Regions from separate parts of the Pantoea sp. XAF26B01_ASV70 genome, predicted to be linked through region 1. Evidence: predicted binding sites of a transcription regulator. Region 1 holds the regulator's gene; the other holds the start of a gene.
What was found. Region 1 encodes CRP, which controls carbon source genes, mostly activating them, when cyclic AMP is high. Its sites were predicted from a motif close to ATGTGANNNNNNTCACAT; they were not measured.
Positions count from the first base shown of each region.

Region 2: ACX8ZY_RS19305 (PTS mannitol transporter subunit IICBA) is a predicted target of CRP. The motif match lies at 3,329-3,346, and genes of this name have one in related genera.

Region 1 covers NZ_CM137251.1:413,911-422,198, reverse strand. Annotated here, with positions in the region: gene ACX8ZY_RS01945 (hydrolase) at 1-636, shown strand, start outside; gene ACX8ZY_RS01940 (YheU family protein) at 641-859, shown strand; gene ACX8ZY_RS01935 (phosphoribulokinase) at 921-1,790, shown strand; gene ACX8ZY_RS01930 (OsmC family protein) at 2,310-2,714, opposite strand; gene crp (cAMP-activated global transcriptional regulator CRP) at 3,018-3,650, shown strand; gene ACX8ZY_RS01920 (YccS/YhfK family putative transporter) at 3,708-5,783, shown strand; gene argD (bifunctional acetylornithine/succinyldiaminopimelate transaminase) at 5,785-7,005, opposite strand; gene ACX8ZY_RS01910 (aminodeoxychorismate/anthranilate synthase component II) at 7,087-7,662, opposite strand; gene ACX8ZY_RS01905 (putative adenosine monophosphate-protein transferase Fic) at 7,704-8,288, opposite strand, start outside; gene ACX8ZY_RS01900 (YhfG family protein) at 8,287-8,288, opposite strand, start outside.
Region 2 covers NZ_CM137251.1:4,097,080-4,105,367, forward strand. Annotated here, with positions in the region: gene ACX8ZY_RS19295 (gamma-glutamyltransferase family protein) at 547-2,145, shown strand; gene ACX8ZY_RS19300 (DUF3053 domain-containing protein) at 2,383-3,099, shown strand; gene ACX8ZY_RS19305 (PTS mannitol transporter subunit IICBA) at 3,532-5,466, shown strand; gene mtlD (mannitol-1-phosphate 5-dehydrogenase) at 5,563-6,711, shown strand; gene mtlR (mannitol operon repressor MtlR) at 6,776-7,321, shown strand; gene ACX8ZY_RS19320 (YibL family ribosome-associated protein) at 7,425-7,787, shown strand; gene ACX8ZY_RS19325 (VirK/YbjX family protein) at 7,796-8,288, opposite strand, start outside.

The sequences.
Region 1 (8,288 bases):
GAAACCGAAGATGCCCGTTTTTTTCTGCACTGGCTGCGCACCCGCTGGGGCCGCGTACCCACCGCCGCGGTCGGTTTCTCGCTGGGCGGTAACATGCTGGGCTGCCTGCTGGGCCAGCAGGGCGCAGCCGCTGAGGTAGACGCGGGCGTCATTGTCTCCGCTCCGCTGTTGCTGGAGCCCTGTAGCCTAAAACTGGAACGCGGCTTCTCACGCGTCTATCAATACTATTTGCTGGCGCAGCTCAAGAAAAATGCCCGCCGCAAACTGCACGCCTGGCCGGATACGCTGCCGGTCAATCTGGCGCAGCTGAAATCGCTGCGGCGACTGCGCGATTTTGATGATGCCATTACCGCCCGCGCCCACGGTTTTCTGGATGCGGCCGATTACTATCATCGTGCCAGCGCCATGCCCTGGCTGAAGCACGCAGAGAAACCGCTGCTGATCATTCACGCCAAAGATGATCCTTTTATGAGTGATGAGGTGATCCCGCACAGCAGCCAATTATCTGCCACTATTACTTATCAACTGACACCACACGGCGGCCATGTAGGTTTTGTTGGTGGGACATTACGCCAGCCTGAAATGTGGCTGGAACAGCGTATCCCCCAGTGGATCGCCCCTTTTCTGGATAACTGATCTCGTGATTATTCCCTGGCAACAGGTCTCACCTGAGACCCTTGAAAATCTGATTGAAACCTTTGTGCTGCGCGAAGGCACGGACTATGGCGAGCAGGAACGCAGCCTGATCGACAAGGTGGCCGATGTGCGACGTCAGCTGGAAACGGGTGAAGTGGTACTGGTGTGGTCGGAACTGCACGAATCGGTCAATATCATGCCGCGCAAAGAATTTCGTGGCTGATGCACCCAACGGCATTTCGTGTTAACAATGCCTATTGCCCGACCTCACAGGGAGCTTTTCTATGTCTGCACGTCATCCCATTATCGCGGTGACTGGTTCCAGCGGCGCAGGGACCACCACCACCAGCGTGGCGTTTCGCAAAATCTTTCAGCAGCTCGATCTTCATGCGGCGGAGCTGGAAGGTGACAGTTTTCACCGCTTTACCCGCCCTGAAATGGATATGGCGATTCGTAAGGCGCGCGATTTAGGACGTCATGTCAGCTACTTTGGCCCGGAAGCCAATGACTTTGGCCTGCTGGAGCAGAGCTTTAAAGAGTATGGTCAGAGCGGACAGGGCCAGTCGCGTAAATATCTGCATACCTACGATGAAGCGGTGCCGTGGAATCAGGTGCCCGGCACCTTTACGCCGTGGCAACCGCTGCCGCAGAACACCGATATTCTCTTCTACGAAGGGCTGCACGGCGGTGTGGTGACGGCGCAGCACAACGTAGCAGAACAGGTTGATCTGCTGGTTGGCGTGGTGCCGATTGTGAACCTGGAGTGGATACAGAAGCTGGTGCGCGACACCGGCGAGCGCGGCCATTCACGTGAAGCGGTCATGGATTCGGTAGTGCGCTCGATGGAAGATTACATCAACTTCATCACACCACAGTTCTCACGCACTCACCTCAACTTTCAGCGCGTCCCGACGGTCGATACCTCAAACCCGTTCGCTGCCCGCTCTATTCCGTCACTGGATGAGAGCTTTGTGGTGATCCACTTCCAGGCGCTGGAAGATATCGACCTCCCCTACCTGCTGGCGATGCTGCAGGGCTCGTTTATCTCGCACATCAATACGCTGGTGGTGCCTGGCGGCAAAATGGGTCTGGCGATGGAGTTGATCATGGGTCCGCTGGTGAAGCGGCTGATGGAAGGTAAGCGAATAGAGTAAGAGGCCAGCAAAAACCGCTCTGAGAGCAGATGTCTTTCATAAAGATGGTAAAACTGGCTTTCCTGCGGCTAAAGACTTACCGCTGAGCAGGCTTCAGGGAGCATAAACCTTTCGCAAAGACGCAAAACCGCCATCCCTGGCCCGCGATGCTTTGCTACAGGTATATGCTCCCTTCGCTTCACGTCCGGCAACCGCATCCGGTTTCAGGAAGGTCGCTACAGACAACGCCTGGGCAGAAAGAATCTGGCAGCAATAGATAAGTTCAACACGCTGGGAACCGGGTCAGAAGAGGAAAGCGTCCCGCCGCCCGGATAAAAACGCCGGGAGCGTTTTTGAACAACGCAACGCGTTGGCCCGGCTACGGGCGCACCTCAGGGATGAGGTGCGTAATCGCGCGGGCCGAGCGGCCAGGGATTGGCTTAAGCGACTTTCCGATCTGACCCGGTTCCCAGCGCAGGCACAGTCTGACAGCAGAGCACGACAGATTTTGCCCGCGACCTTAAAAGATCCCTGCTGGTACTAAAGTTCGATCACTTCATAGCTATGCGTAATGTTGACGCCTTTACCCAGCATGATGGCCACAGAGCAATATTTTTCAGCAGAAAGATCCACGGCGCGTGATACCGCTTTATCCTGGAGGGCTTTACCACTCACGATAAAATGCAGGTTGATGTGCGTAAAGATTCGCGGCGCCTCTTCACGACGTTCTGAGGTCAGTTTTACTTCACAATCAGCCACATCGTTTCGGCCTTTTTGCAGAATTGATACCACGTCAATCGCGCTGCATCCGCCCGCCGCCATCAGCACCATCTCCATTGGGCTGGGCGCTTTATCACCCGAATTTCCATCCATCAGTATCTGATGGCCGGATGAGGATTCTCCGAGGAATGTCAGCCCTTCTACCCATTTCACTCTTGCCTGCATGATTTTTGCTCCGGAATACGCTGTTTTGTCGCCAGAGTACGCTTTCGCCTGGTAAACAGCAATCCAGAGAAATCCGCCCGTAGCTGAAGCGAGACAACAGAAGACAGTCGGCAAAAGCTGTGCTACAAACAGTGCTGAAAATATTTTTCGTCACCCGATGACGAAGCCGGGAAGGATGATGCGCACTGCGCCTGATGCGGCCCGAATAATTTCCTGAAATGGAAACGCTTGAAGCTTTCACCGCCTGACAGGGAAAACTGCCCCCTGTATTTTGGGCACGATTACAACAGAGGATAATAGCGAATGGTTCTCGGCAAACCGCAAACAGACCCTACACTCGAATGGTTCCTGTCCCATTGCCATATTCACAAGTATCCATCCAAAAGTACGCTGATTCACCAAGGTGAAAAAGCAGAAACGCTTTACTACATCGTGAAAGGTTCCGTTGCGGTTCTGATTAAAGATGAAGAAGGCAAAGAGATGATTCTTTCCTACCTGAATCAGGGCGATTTTATTGGTGAACTTGGCCTGTTCGAAGAAGGCCAGGAGCGCAGCGCCTGGGTACGTGCGAAAAGCGCGTGCGAAGTGGCGGAAATTTCTTACAAGAAATTCCGTCAGCTGATCCAGGTTAACCCTGACATCCTGATGCGACTCTCATCGCAGATGGCGCGTCGCCTGCAGGTGACGTCTGAAAAAGTGGGTAACCTCGCTTTCCTCGACGTAACCGGACGCATTGCACAGACCCTGCTCAACCTGGCGAAGCAGCCAGATGCCATGACGCATCCCGACGGCATGCAAATTAAAATCACTCGTCAGGAAATTGGCCAGATTGTTGGTTGTTCACGTGAAACCGTGGGCCGTATTTTGAAGATGCTGGAAGATCAGAACCTGATCTCCGCACACGGCAAAACCATCGTCGTTTACGGCACCCGCTAATTCCTGTCACCCACGGCGTGATGGCAACATCACGCCGTTATTGTTTGTGTTGGGCCGATGTGGCGTCGAATTATTTACCATCCTGAAGTTAACTACGCCTTGCGGCAAACGCTGGTGCTCTGTCTGCCGGTGGCGCTGGGCTGGCTGGCTGGCGACCTGCAAAAAGGTCTGCTGTTCTCATTAGTGCCCGCCTGCTGCAACATCGCCGGTCTGGATACCCCGCATAAACGCTTCTTCAAACGCCTGATTGTTGGCGGCAGCCTGTTTGCCCTCGGCAGCTTTCTGATGCAGTGGCTCACCCTGCATGCTATTCCGCTGCCGCTGATTCTGTTTGCCATGCCCTTATTGCTCGGCGTTACCGGGGAGATCAGCCCGCTGCATGGTCGTCTGCTGCCCGGCACCCTGATTGCCGCCATCTTTACCCTGAGCCTGATTGGCCGCATGCCAATCTATGTTCCCCCGCTGCTCTATATCGGCGGCACGCTATGGTACGGGCTCTTTAACTGGTTCTGGTTCTGGCTGTGGAAAGAGCAGCCAATGCGCGAAAGCCTGAGCCTGATCTATCGCGAGCTGGCTAACTACTGCGACGCAAAATATACCCTGCTGACGCAGCTGACCGATCCAGAAAAGGCGCTGCCGCCGCTGCTGGCTCGTCAGCAGAAAGTGGTCGATCTGATTAACACCTGTTATCAGCAGATGCATATGCTGTCGGCAAGCCGCGATCACAGCCATAAACGGCTGACGCGCGCCTTTCAGGTGGCGCTGGATCTGCAGGAACATATCTCGGTCAGCCTGCATCGGCCGGAAGAGGTGCAGAAGCTGGTCGAACAGAGCCACGCCGAAGCGGTGATCCGCTGGAATGCCAAAACCATCTCGGCCCGGTTGCGGGTGCTGGCGGATAACATTCTCTATCACCAGCTACCCGATCGCTTTGCGATGGATAAACAGCTCGGCGCGCTGGAGAAAATCGCCCATCAGCATCCCGACAATCCGGTGGGTAACTTCTGCCTTTACCACTTCAACCGCATCGCGCGGGTCCTGCGCACCCAGAAACCCCTTTATCAGCGCGATCTGATGGCTGACCGCCAGCGCCGTCTGCCGCTGTTACCGGCACTGCGCAGTTATCTCTCGTTTCGCTCATCGGCCCTGCGCACTGCCGGCCGCTTTGCGGTGATGCTGATGCTGGGCAGCGCGCTGGCGCTGTTCTTCAACATCCCCAAACCCTACTGGATCCTGATGACCATCATGTTCGTCAGCCAGAACGGCTACAGCGCTACCCGTGTCCGCATTCAGCACCGGGCGCTGGGCACTTTTGCCGGTCTGGTGATCGCGGCCGCCACGCTGCGCATGGCGGTGCCGGAGTCGCTGGTGCTGCTGATCATGCTGGCAATTACTTTTATCAGCTATCGCTTTACCCGCCAGTTTTATGGCTGGTCGATGATTGGCTTTACGGTCACGGCGGTTTACTCGCTGCAATTGCTGTCGCTGAATGGCGCGCAGTTTCTGCTGCCGCGACTCATGGATACGCTGATGGGTTGTCTGATCGCCTTTGGCGGGATGCTCTGGCTGTGGCCGCAGTGGCAGAGCGGCTTACTGCGGCAGAACGCCCATGACGCACTGGAAACTTATCAGGATGCGCTGCGGCTGTTGCTGGGTGACGAACAGTCACCAGAGAAACTGGCTTATCAGCGGGTGAAGGTCAATCAGGCACACAATGCGCTGTTTAACTCACTGAATCAGGCGATGCAGGAACCCGCGTTCAACTCCCGCTATCTGAGTGATATGCGGCTTTGGGTCACGCACAGTCAGTTTATCGTCGAGCATATCAACGCCATGACGATTCTGGCGCGTGAGCACACCATGCTCACTGCCTCGCTGGCTGAGCGTTACCTGCAATCCTGTGAAATCGCGCTGCAGCGGTGTCAGCAGCGGCTGGAATATGATGGTGAAAGCTCACAGGTTAACCTGCTGGATGAGCTGGAGAACATCAGTGAGGGACCGATCACGGTGGTGGAGCAGCATGTGCGGCGCATTCTCGATCATCTGAGCGTGATGTACACCATTTCATCGCTGGCGTGGAACCAGCGGCCGCAACATGGCCGCTGGCTGATCAGACGCTTACGTAAAAACTAAGCTAGCCGTTGAGCACGTTGCCGACGGCCGTGGCGAAGCGGCTCATGCCCTCTTCGATATCGGCAGGCTCAATGATCAGTGACGGGGCAAAACGCATCACGTCGGTGCCGGCAACCAGCACCATCACGCCTTCTGCGGCCGCGGCATTCAGGATATCGCGTGCTTTACCGGCATGCTGCGGTTTCAGCGCCGCGCCAATCAGCAGACCCTTGCCGCGAATATCGCTGAAGAGATCATACTTCGCATCGATGGCCTGCAGCGCCGTGACAAAGTGCTGACGACGTGTCTCAACGCCTGCCAGCACCTCCGGCGTATTGATAATATCGAGCGCAGTTTCGGCGATGGCGCAGGCGAGTGGATTGCCGCCATAGGTGGTGCCATGCACGCCCGGCGCCATGGTCGAGGCGATCTCGTTAGTGGTCAGCATGGCGCTGACCGGGAAACCGCCGCCCAGCGCTTTGGCTGAGGTCAGAATATCGGGCTGGATGCCATAATGCTCATAGGCGAATAGCTTGCCGCTGCGCCCCATGCCGCTCTGCACTTCATCCAGCACCAGCAGCGCCTGGTGCTGATCGCAAAGCTCACGCAGTCCCTGCATAAATTCCTGCGTTGCGGGCACGACGCCACCCTCCCCCTGAATCGGTTCAACCACAATGGCGCAGGTATGATCGTCAATGACCGCTTTCACTGCGTTCAGATCATTGAACGGCACATGGACGATATCCGCCGGTTTAGGCCCGAACCCATCAGAATATTTTGGCTGTCCGCCGACCGTGACGGTAAACAGCGTCCGGCCATGAAAGGCGTTATGAAAGGCGATAATCTTACTTTTGAATGGGCTGTGACGTTTGCAGGCGTAGTAGCGCGCCAGCTTAAAGGCGGCCTCGTTGGCTTCGGCCCCGGAGTTAGCGAAGAAGACCCGCTCGGCAAAGGTCGCCTGAATTAACTTACTGGCAAGACGCAGCGCCGGTTCGTTGGTGAAGACGTTGCTGGTGTGCCACAGCGTCTCGCCCTGACTTTTCAGCGTCTCGACCAGCGCAGGATGGCAGTGTCCAAGTGCGGTGACGGCGATACCACCTGAGAAATCGATATACTCTTTGCCCTGCTGATCCCATACACGACTGCCCTTGCCTTTTACCGGCACGAACTGCGCAGGTGCATAAACAGGCAAAATAACGTTATCGAACGTCTCCCGCGTGACCGCAATTTTTTCCGCTGCCATTGATGACCCCATTTAGATGATTGATGTGCAACTTTGAAATAATAATCACAAAATATGCATAAAAAATCACTCAAAGGCAACTTATTGCTCAAGGAAATTGCGCAGCAGCTGATGTCCCTGCTCGCTGAGAATGCTTTCGGGATGGAACTGCACGCCTTCCAGCGCCAGGGTTTTATGGCGGAATCCCATAATTTCGTCAGGCTCGCCGTCACGCACCGTCCAGGCAGTCACCTCGAAGGCATCTGGCAGGGAGTCGCGCTGTACAATCAGCGAATGGTAGCGGGTCACGGTTAGTGGATTATTCAGAGTGCGGAACACGCCCTGGCCAGTGTGCTGAATCGCAGAGGTTTTGCCGTGCATCACCTGACGCGCACGCACGACCTGCGCGCCATACGCCTGCGCAATTGCCTGATGGCCCAGACAGACGCCCAGCACCGGCAGCTGACCGGCGAAATGCCGGATCGCCGCCAGCGAAATGCCTGACTCCGACGGCGTGCAGGGACCAGGGGAGATCACCAGATGAGTCAGCGGTAACGCCGCCATCTGCTCCAGCGTGATGGCATCATTGCGCACCACCTGAACCTGCGCGCCCAGCTCGCAGAAATATTGATAAAGATTCCAGGTAAAGGAGTCGTAATTGTCGATAAGCAGCAGCATGGCCAGTCCAGAATAATTACCCGCGCCGCTATTCTACGCGGTTAAGCCGCCTCGCTCACCATTTTCGCAAATACCTGCTCCAGCAGAGTCAGGTCTCCGGCCACACCGGCCTGATTCGCCGCTTTCCAGCTTTCAGCGTCAGTCTCTTCCCAGGAGAGCAGATAACCGGCATGCAGCGCCAGCTGTTCAAAGAAAATCCGCTGCGCCCGACCGTTTCCGTGGCGGAAAGGATGCAACATATTGATTTCGCAGTAGTAGTGGGCAACACGCTCAATAAACGCGTCACGTGGCAGGTCAGCAAGGCCCTTCTCCTCCTCCAGCGCGGCCATCAGGGCGTTACCTTCCTTTTCGATATATTCGAAATGACAGAACGGCGTCTCATCGCGCCAGATATCGATAGTGCGCAGTTCACCAGCCCAGCTGTAGACGTCCTGAAACAGCGTACGGTGGATCTGGCGCAGGTAAGGCAGTCCAGGATTACGTGGGCCCAGCTCCAGCGTGGCGGCACGCGCCGCACTAAAACTCAGCTCCGCCTTACGCAGCTGCGCGGCATCGTGAATATCGGGCAGGTTTTTCAGCACATTGTCATGCTGCCACAGATAGGGATCCTGGCTGACGGCGGTATT
Region 2 (8,288 bases), 460 kb from region 1:
GCCGGGAGACTAAGTATGGATAGAGACCTGACTATTTGCCGCGCAATTTATAATTATTTTTTTAACTATGGTTTGCCGGAAAAGTTCCAGCGCCTCTAACCCGCTGAGGCAGTTGAGTTTTGTGCCTTCGGTGTGGGCAGAAAAATCAAATGGTGTTTGCTATTTATGTGGATGCCATCAAGCTTTTTGCTGGCATATTCTCATTTCTGTGAGGCAATACACCTCTTCAGGTAGTGAGTGCAAAATATACGCCAATGGTTTACTTCCTGAACACATATATTCACTGATCTTATTAAATTAAGAATAGTCCTGGTTGGGACCTGAGGCCTGGCGCGCGGCGGCTCACAGTGCAGAGCGGGTAAATCTTTTATTCTTAACGGCGATCTGTCGCCAGATTAATCAACAGTCGTCTTAACGAAACGGCTGGCGCCTCATGCCGGTGCAGTTACCCGGCAACTATCGACCTGATGCGCGGTAAAAGTGCAGCCCCGTGATAACGCACTGACGACGGGCAAAACCCATACCTGACCTCTGTAAGGAAAAGCGATGCGAGAAACAGATTTTAACGTCGGATACCCTTCTCATCGTGTACCGATGATGGGTCGTAATGCCGTCGCAACCTCTCAACCGCTGGCGGCGCAGGCGGGTTTACGGATGCTGCAACAGGGTGGAAACGCCGTGGATGCGGCTATCGCCACCGCCATCGCCTTAACCGTGCTGGAGCCAACCGGAAACGGCATCGGTAGCGATGCGTTTGCCATTGTCTGGGATGGCAGCGAGCTGCATGGGTTAAACGCCTCAGGCCGATCGCCAGCCGCGTGGCATCCCGAACGCTTTGCCGATTTTAGTGCGATGCCTGAAACCGGCTGGGAATCCGTCACTGTGCCAGGGGCCGTCTCGGCATGGGTCACACTGGCACAGCGCTTTGGCACCTTACCGCTGACCACCCTGGCACAACCGGCAATTGACTATGCGCGCCATGGTTTTCCGGTTTCACCGCTGATTGGTCAGCTGTGGCAGCGCGGCTATGACAAGCTGCGGGATCAACCTGGCTTTAGCGACTGCTTTGCGCCGCAGGGTCGTCCGCCGCGTGCTGGCGAGCTGTTCCGCAATCCGGCTCAGGCCCGCACCTTGCAGGAAATCGCTGAGACTCAGGGCGAAAGCTTTTACCGCGGCGCACTGGCGCAAAAGATGACAGCCTTCGCCCGTGAGCATGGCGCAGCCCTGACGCTGGAGGATTTGAAAAACCATCGTGCCGACTGGGTTACTCTGCTGTCGCGTCCGTTTGCCGGAGGATCGGTGCAGGAGCTGCCGCCGAATGGTCAGGGCATTGCGACCTTAATTGCACTTGGCATTCTGGAAGAGTGGGAAATCAACCACTATGCACCGGATTCGCCGCAGTGGCTGCATCTCTCCATCGAGGCGATGAAACTGGCGCTGGTAGATCTGGACCGTTATGTCACCGATGAAGATCACCTCGAATTTCCGGCGGAACACCTGCTCAGCAACGACTATATTCGCCAGCGGGCAGCGTTAATTGATCCTGACAAGGCGGGAGATTTCCGCTTTGGATCACCGCAGCAGAGCGGCACAGTGTATGTCGCCGCCGGTGATGCCAGCGGCATGATGGTCTCATTCATTCAGTCTAACTACATGGGATTTGGCTCCGGCGTGGTGGTACCCGATACCGGCATCAGCCTGCAGAACCGGGGCGCGGGCTTTTCACTCGATCCAGACCATCCCAACGTCGTGGCGGGCGGTAAGCGGCCGTTTCATACCATCATTCCGGCCTTTGCGCGGGATCAGCAGGGCCAGCCGCTGATGGCATTTGGCGTGATGGGCGGCCCGATGCAGGCGCAGGGACACCTCCAGCTGGCGCTGCGCATTATGCTGCACCAGCAGAATCCGCAGGCCGCGATTGATGCGCCGCGCTGGCGCGTGGTGCAGGGACGCGAGGTGGTGTTTGAATCCACACTTGATCGCAATACCCTGAGCACACTGCGCCGTATGGGCCACAACGTGGTACTGGAAGATCCCCTGAGTAATTACAATTTTGGTGGCGCGCAGGCGATAGTGCGCGATCCGCAGGGCTTCTACATTGCGGCCAGTGAGAGTCGCAAAGATGGTCAGGCGGTGGTGTTTTAAGGTCGCGACAGTGAGCGTCAGACTGCTCAGCCCCTCCTTCATCTCTGCGCGCTGAAGCCTGCAATGGCAGGGAACGCAGCACGCCCTGAGGCGCAGGCGGTCCCATTCTGTAACCGCCGTTTCAGAAAGCATCTGTTTCACAGGTGGTTTCACGTTGTGCCGTGGCTCGGGTTTGTTCTATTCTTTAGGCCATTCCTACCTGGACATCTGACAGTATCACCGACAGGAGTTGACCCTATGGCTTCAGGACTTACACGCCTTATGGCACGTGGCGGCATTATGCTCGCTGGCGCGCTGATCGTGCTGCAACTCACCGCATGCGGTGATAAAGAAGGCGAGCAGCGCAAAGCATTTATCGATTTTCTCCAGAACACTGTGATGCGCAGCGGCGAGCATCTGCCCAGCCTCAGCGAAAACCAGAAGCAGAGCTTTGGCAACTTCGCCAGCGATTACGCCATTATGTATGGCTTCTCGCAGCAGGCGAACAAAGCGGTTGAACAGGGTATGCGTCCGGTGGTGGATGAGCTTTCTGCTATTCGCGTTCCGCAGGATTATCTCAGCCGTCGTGATTCCCTGCGTCAGGCGACCAGCGCACTGGTGATCGTCACCCAGCAGATTGAAAGCGCCAAAATGCAGGCGGACAGCAGCAAGGCGACCCTGAAGCAGCCGGATGACCTGAAAAAAGTCTACGACACCGCCTATAACAAAGTAGTGACGGTGCCTGCCAATCAGCTGATTCCTCTGCTGCCAAAACTCCAGGCGCTGAGTCAGGGTGCAGTGCAGACCGGCGATTTCCTGCAAACGCAGGGAACCCGTGTCAGCTTCAATGATGGCGGCGTACAGTTCCCGACTCAGGATCAGGCTTCGCAATATAACGCGCTGATGAGCACTTTATCCGCCAATTCGCAGGCGCTTCCTCAGGCACAGGCTGCCGTCCAGGGTGGTCTGCAGTAAACCCGCTTTACGGGCAGGCGCTAATCGTCTGCCCGTCCCACTCTCTTTTCTCCTCCCACCCAATCACCCGCTGAATGAAGTGTGATCTGGCGCATTTTCGAGCAAAAATAGTTTGTGATCTAAGTCACAGATATATAACAAATCAACGTCAAACAAGTGTGATTCACCTCACAGATAACCGGCCACCCCGTCTAAAAATCAGCCAACTGAACCTGAGCTACGCCTTAAAGTGTGATCAAAATCACACTAATCACCCCTGCCCCCACCCTTAATCAGTGATGTAGATCACACTTACCCCGCACGCTACGCAGCGTCAAATTCGCGTGATAGAGTCCGCGTGCATACAGTAATACCACCGGCTTTGGGTCGGGGTGGCTAAACAAAAACAAGCGCGCTCTCCTATTGCAGCGCGTCTCAATAAGGGGTGGGTTTATGTCCTCATCAGTGAAGGTCAAAGTACAAAGCTTTGGTCGCTTTCTGAGTAATATGGTGATGCCAAACATCGGGGCGTTTATCGCCTGGGGTATCATCACCGCACTGTTTATTCCAACTGGCTGGATCCCTAACGAAACGCTGGCCAAACTGGTTGGCCCGATGATCACCTACCTGCTGCCACTGCTGATCGGTTTCACCGGTGGGCGTCTGGTGGGCGGCGATCGCGGCGGCGTGGTCGGTGCCATTACCACCATGGGTGTGATTGTCGGTGCGGATATGCCGATGTTCCTCGGTGCGATGATTGCCGGTCCGCTGGGCGGTTGGGCAATCAAGTCGTTTGACCGGGCGATTGACGGCAAAATCAAAAGCGGCTTCGAGATGCTGGTCAACAACTTCTCGGCCGGTATTATCGGGATGATACTGGCACTGCTGGCGTTCCTGGCGATCGGTCCGCTGGTAGAAGGTCTGTCACACATTCTCGCCGCGGGCGTGAATCTGATGGTGCAGAACAACCTGCTGCCACTGACCTCGATCTTCGTCGAACCCGCGAAAATTCTGTTCCTGAACAACGCCATTAACCACGGTATCTTCTCGCCGCTCGGTATCCAGCAGGCTAGTGAAGCCGGCAAATCCATTTTCTTCCTGATCGAAGCCAACCCGGGTCCGGGTATGGGCGTGCTGATGGCCTATATGTTCTTTGGTCGTGGCAGTGCTAAACAGTCTGCGGGCGGTGCGGCAATCATCCACTTCCTTGGCGGCATTCATGAGATCTACTTCCCGTATGTGCTGATGGCTCCTCGCCTGCTGCTGGCGGTTATCCTTGGCGGTATGACCGGCGTCTTCACGCTGACGGTGCTGAACGGTGGCCTGGTCTCTCCTGCCTCACCGGGTTCAATCCTGGCGGTGCTGGCAATGACGCCAAAAGGTGCCTACTTCGCGAACATCGCTGCTATCGCTGCCGCCTTCGCCGTCTCCTTCGTGGTGTCCGCTATCCTGCTGAAAACCAGCAAAGTCAAAGAAGATGACGATATCGAAGCCGCGACCCAGCGCATGCATGAGATGAAAGCGCAGTCTAAAGGCCAGAGCGGCGCGGGTGCCCCAGTCGCCAGCGATGCCATGAGCGTTGAACTGCATCACGTGCGTAAAATCATCGTCGCCTGTGATGCCGGTATGGGTTCCAGCGCGATGGGTGCAGGCGTACTGCGTAAGAAAGTGCAGGACGCCGGGCTGAGCAATGTGTCGGTGACCAATACCGCGATCAACGCCCTGCCGGGTGATGTCGATCTGGTGATTACCCACCGTGACCTGACTGAGCGCGCCATCCGCCAGGCTCCGCATGCGCAGCATATCTCGCTGAACAACTTCCTCGACAGCGCGCTCTACAGCACCCTGACCGAGCGTCTGGTGGCGGCTAACCGTAGCGACGTGCATCGTCAAACGGTGAATACCGCGCTCTCTGACAGCTACGATGAAGGCAACGCACACCTGTTTAAACTGGGTGCGGATAACGTCTTCCTCGGCCTGACCGCCAGTAACAAAGAGCAGGCGATTCGCTTTGCGGGTGAACAGCTGGTGAAAGGCGGTTACGTTGAGCCTGAATACGTTGAGGCGATGCTGGCGCGTGAAAAACTGACGCCGACCTATCTCGGTGAGTCGATTGCCGTGCCGCACGGTACGGTCGAAGCGAAAGATCGCGTGCTGAAAACCGGCGTGGTGTTCTGTCAGTATCCGGCAGGCGTCCTGTTCGGTGAAGAGCCGGACGATGTGGCGCGCCTGGTGATTGGTATTGCTGCCCGTAACAACGAGCACATCCAGGTGATCACCAGCCTGACCAATGCGCTGGATGATGACAGCGTGATTGAGAAGCTGGCGAACACCACCAGCGTGCAGGAAGTGCTGGATCTGCTGTCAGGTAAGCCTGCAATCGCGTAATTTATAGCAATTATTTTCCCTGGGGCGGTCATGCCCGTCCCGATTTCCTGGGGCGGGTTTGCCCGCCCCATCGTCATTTGATATGGGTCAAAAATTATGAAAGCGTTACATTTCGGAGCAGGAAACATTGGTCGCGGCTTTATCGGCAAGTTACTGGCTGATGCAGGTATCGAACTGGTTTTTGCTGATGTGAATCAGACGGTGCTGGATGCACTGAACGCGCGTCATGAGTATCCCGTTCATGTGGTTGGCGAGCAGGCCAAAACAGAAACCGTTAAAGGCGTCAGCGCGGTAAACAGCACCAGCGATGAGATCATCACCCTGGTTTCTGAAGTCGATCTCGTTACCACCGCCGTGGGCCCGCAGATTCTGGAGCGTATTGCCGGCAGTGTGGCTAAAGGGCTGGCAAAACGCAGCGACAACGGCAATACCCGCCCGCTAAATATTATCGCCTGTGAGAATATGGTGCGCGGCACCAGCCAGCTGAAACAGCATGTGCTGAAGGCGCTGCCGGAGCAGTATCACGCCTGGCTGGAGCAGCATGTCGGCTTTGTGGATTCTGCTGTCGATCGCATCGTGCCACCGTCTGAAGCGGGCAGCACCGATCCGCTGGAAGTGACCGTTGAAACCTTCAGCGAATGGATCGTCGATAAAACTCAGTTTAAAGGCGACCTGCCTGCGATTCCGGGTATGGAACTGACCGATAACCTGATGGCATTTGTTGAGCGTAAACTCTTTACCCTGAACACCGGTCACGCGATTACCGCCTATCTTGGCCAGCTGGCCGGTCACCAGACCATTCGTGACGCCATCCTCGATGAAAAAATCCGGGCCGTGGTGAAAGGGGCGATGGAAGAGAGCGGCGCGGTGCTGATTAAGCGCTACGGTTTTGAGGCGGATAAACATGCGGCCTACATCCAGAAAATTCTTGGCCGTTTTGAGAACCCTTATCTGAAAGATGATGTTGAGCGTGTGGGTCGTCAGCCGCTGCGTAAACTCAGCGCGGGCGATCGCCTGATCAAGCCGACGCTGGGCACGCTGGAGTATGGTTTACCGCACGCCAGCCTGGTGCAGGGCATTGCCGCCGCGATGCACTATCGCAGCGACCAGGACCCACAGGCGCAGGAGCTGGCCACGCTGCTGGCAGAAAAAGGCCCACAGGCGACGCTGGCTGAGGTTTCAGGTCTGGATGCTGACAGCGAAGTGGTGGCTTCGGTGGTGAGCGCCTGGCACGCTATGGCATAATGCGCGCGTGTTAGTGACGCAAGCCGGGCGCAGTTCGCCTGCGCCCAACGGCGGTATTGAACCCATGCAGGCAATAATGGAAGAGAAGCAGGCTTTTGAAAACCGGGTGCTTGAGCGCCTGAACGCCGGTCGTTCGGTGAGAAGCTTTCTGATCGCCGCCGTTGAGCTATTGGCTGAAGCCGTCAATCTGCTGGTGCTGCAGGTCTTCCGTAAAGATGACTACGCGGTGAAATATGCCGTAGAACCGCTGCTGCTGGGCGATGGTCCTTTGGGCGAACTCTCGGTTCGTCTGAAGCTGATTTACGGTCTTGGCGTTATCAGCCGGCACGAATATGAAGATGGTGAACTGCTGCTGGCGCTGCGCGAAGAGCTGAATCACGACAGCGGTGATTATCGTTTTACCGACGATGAGATCCTTGGCCCGTTTGGTGAACTGCACTGCGTCACCGCCTGGCCGCCCGCGCCGGTGTTTCACACCGAAGATGCAGAGCTGCGCAGCATGCAGCAGCAGCGCTATCTGCAGATGGTGCGATCCACCATGGTCCTGTCGCTAACCGAGCTGATCGCCCGCATCAGTATGAAGCAGGCGTTTAAAAAGTCCGGCAGCTAATCCTGTCAGGCGCCATCACGGCGCCTTTTTCGTCTTAACCTGAGCGGGAATATGCGCCAGATTTGGTGTATCCTTGGCCTGTTTTCCTCAACGAGTTGTTGTCATGAAAGAGCAAGAAAAGAACGAAATCAAACTTCTCAGCGATAAGCTGGACGCATTGAACCGCAAAGAGCCGCAGTTACTGGAATCGGGTGATGTCGAGAAACTGGGCGCGTTGCTGAAAGAGAAAGAAGCGCTGGTCATTGAGATTGAGCGTCTGCGCGGTCAGCGGGTAGAAAAACTCAGTGCCGAGGCGCAGAAGCTGCAAAAAATGGGCTTCAGCCGCGAAATTACCAAGAAAGAGCAGGCAAATCTGGGCGCGCTGAAGAAAAGCGTGCGCGGCCTGGTCGTGGTGCATCCAATGACCGCGCTGGGACGTGAGATGGGGCTGACAGCAATGACCGGCTTCGCCAAAACCGCATTCTGACGGGTCGATCAGGCAGCAGCCTGATCGACATCGGCTTTGCGTTCGCCGGCGGCGGCATAGACCTGCTCCGCCAGCGCATCCAGCAGTTCATAGCGGCGACGATATTCAGCCCGCTTCTTACTGGCAATCTCCTCCAGCGTTTTGCGCGGCAGACTCAGCGGCAGGATAAACATCCCATCCCTGCGCGCCTCGCCACTCAGCGACAGCCAGAATTCACTGTAGCTGGCAAAGAACTTATCCCCTTTGCTGTGGCGATAGCGCAGGCTGCGGAAGACATGAGTCTCATCGCCTACCGCCAGAATATTCTCCACGCCGCACTGCTTCGCCACAATAAATACCGATTCCATTAACAGGCGTTTCGGAAAGAGACCCTGCGCCGCTTTGGTCGCCTCGCGGATCACCTCATTATTGATATGTTTTCGCGGACCCTGTAATCCGCCAATTAATAATGTGCGCTGGTTATTTTCATTGAGAATTGAAAATGAAAGTGAAGCAATAATT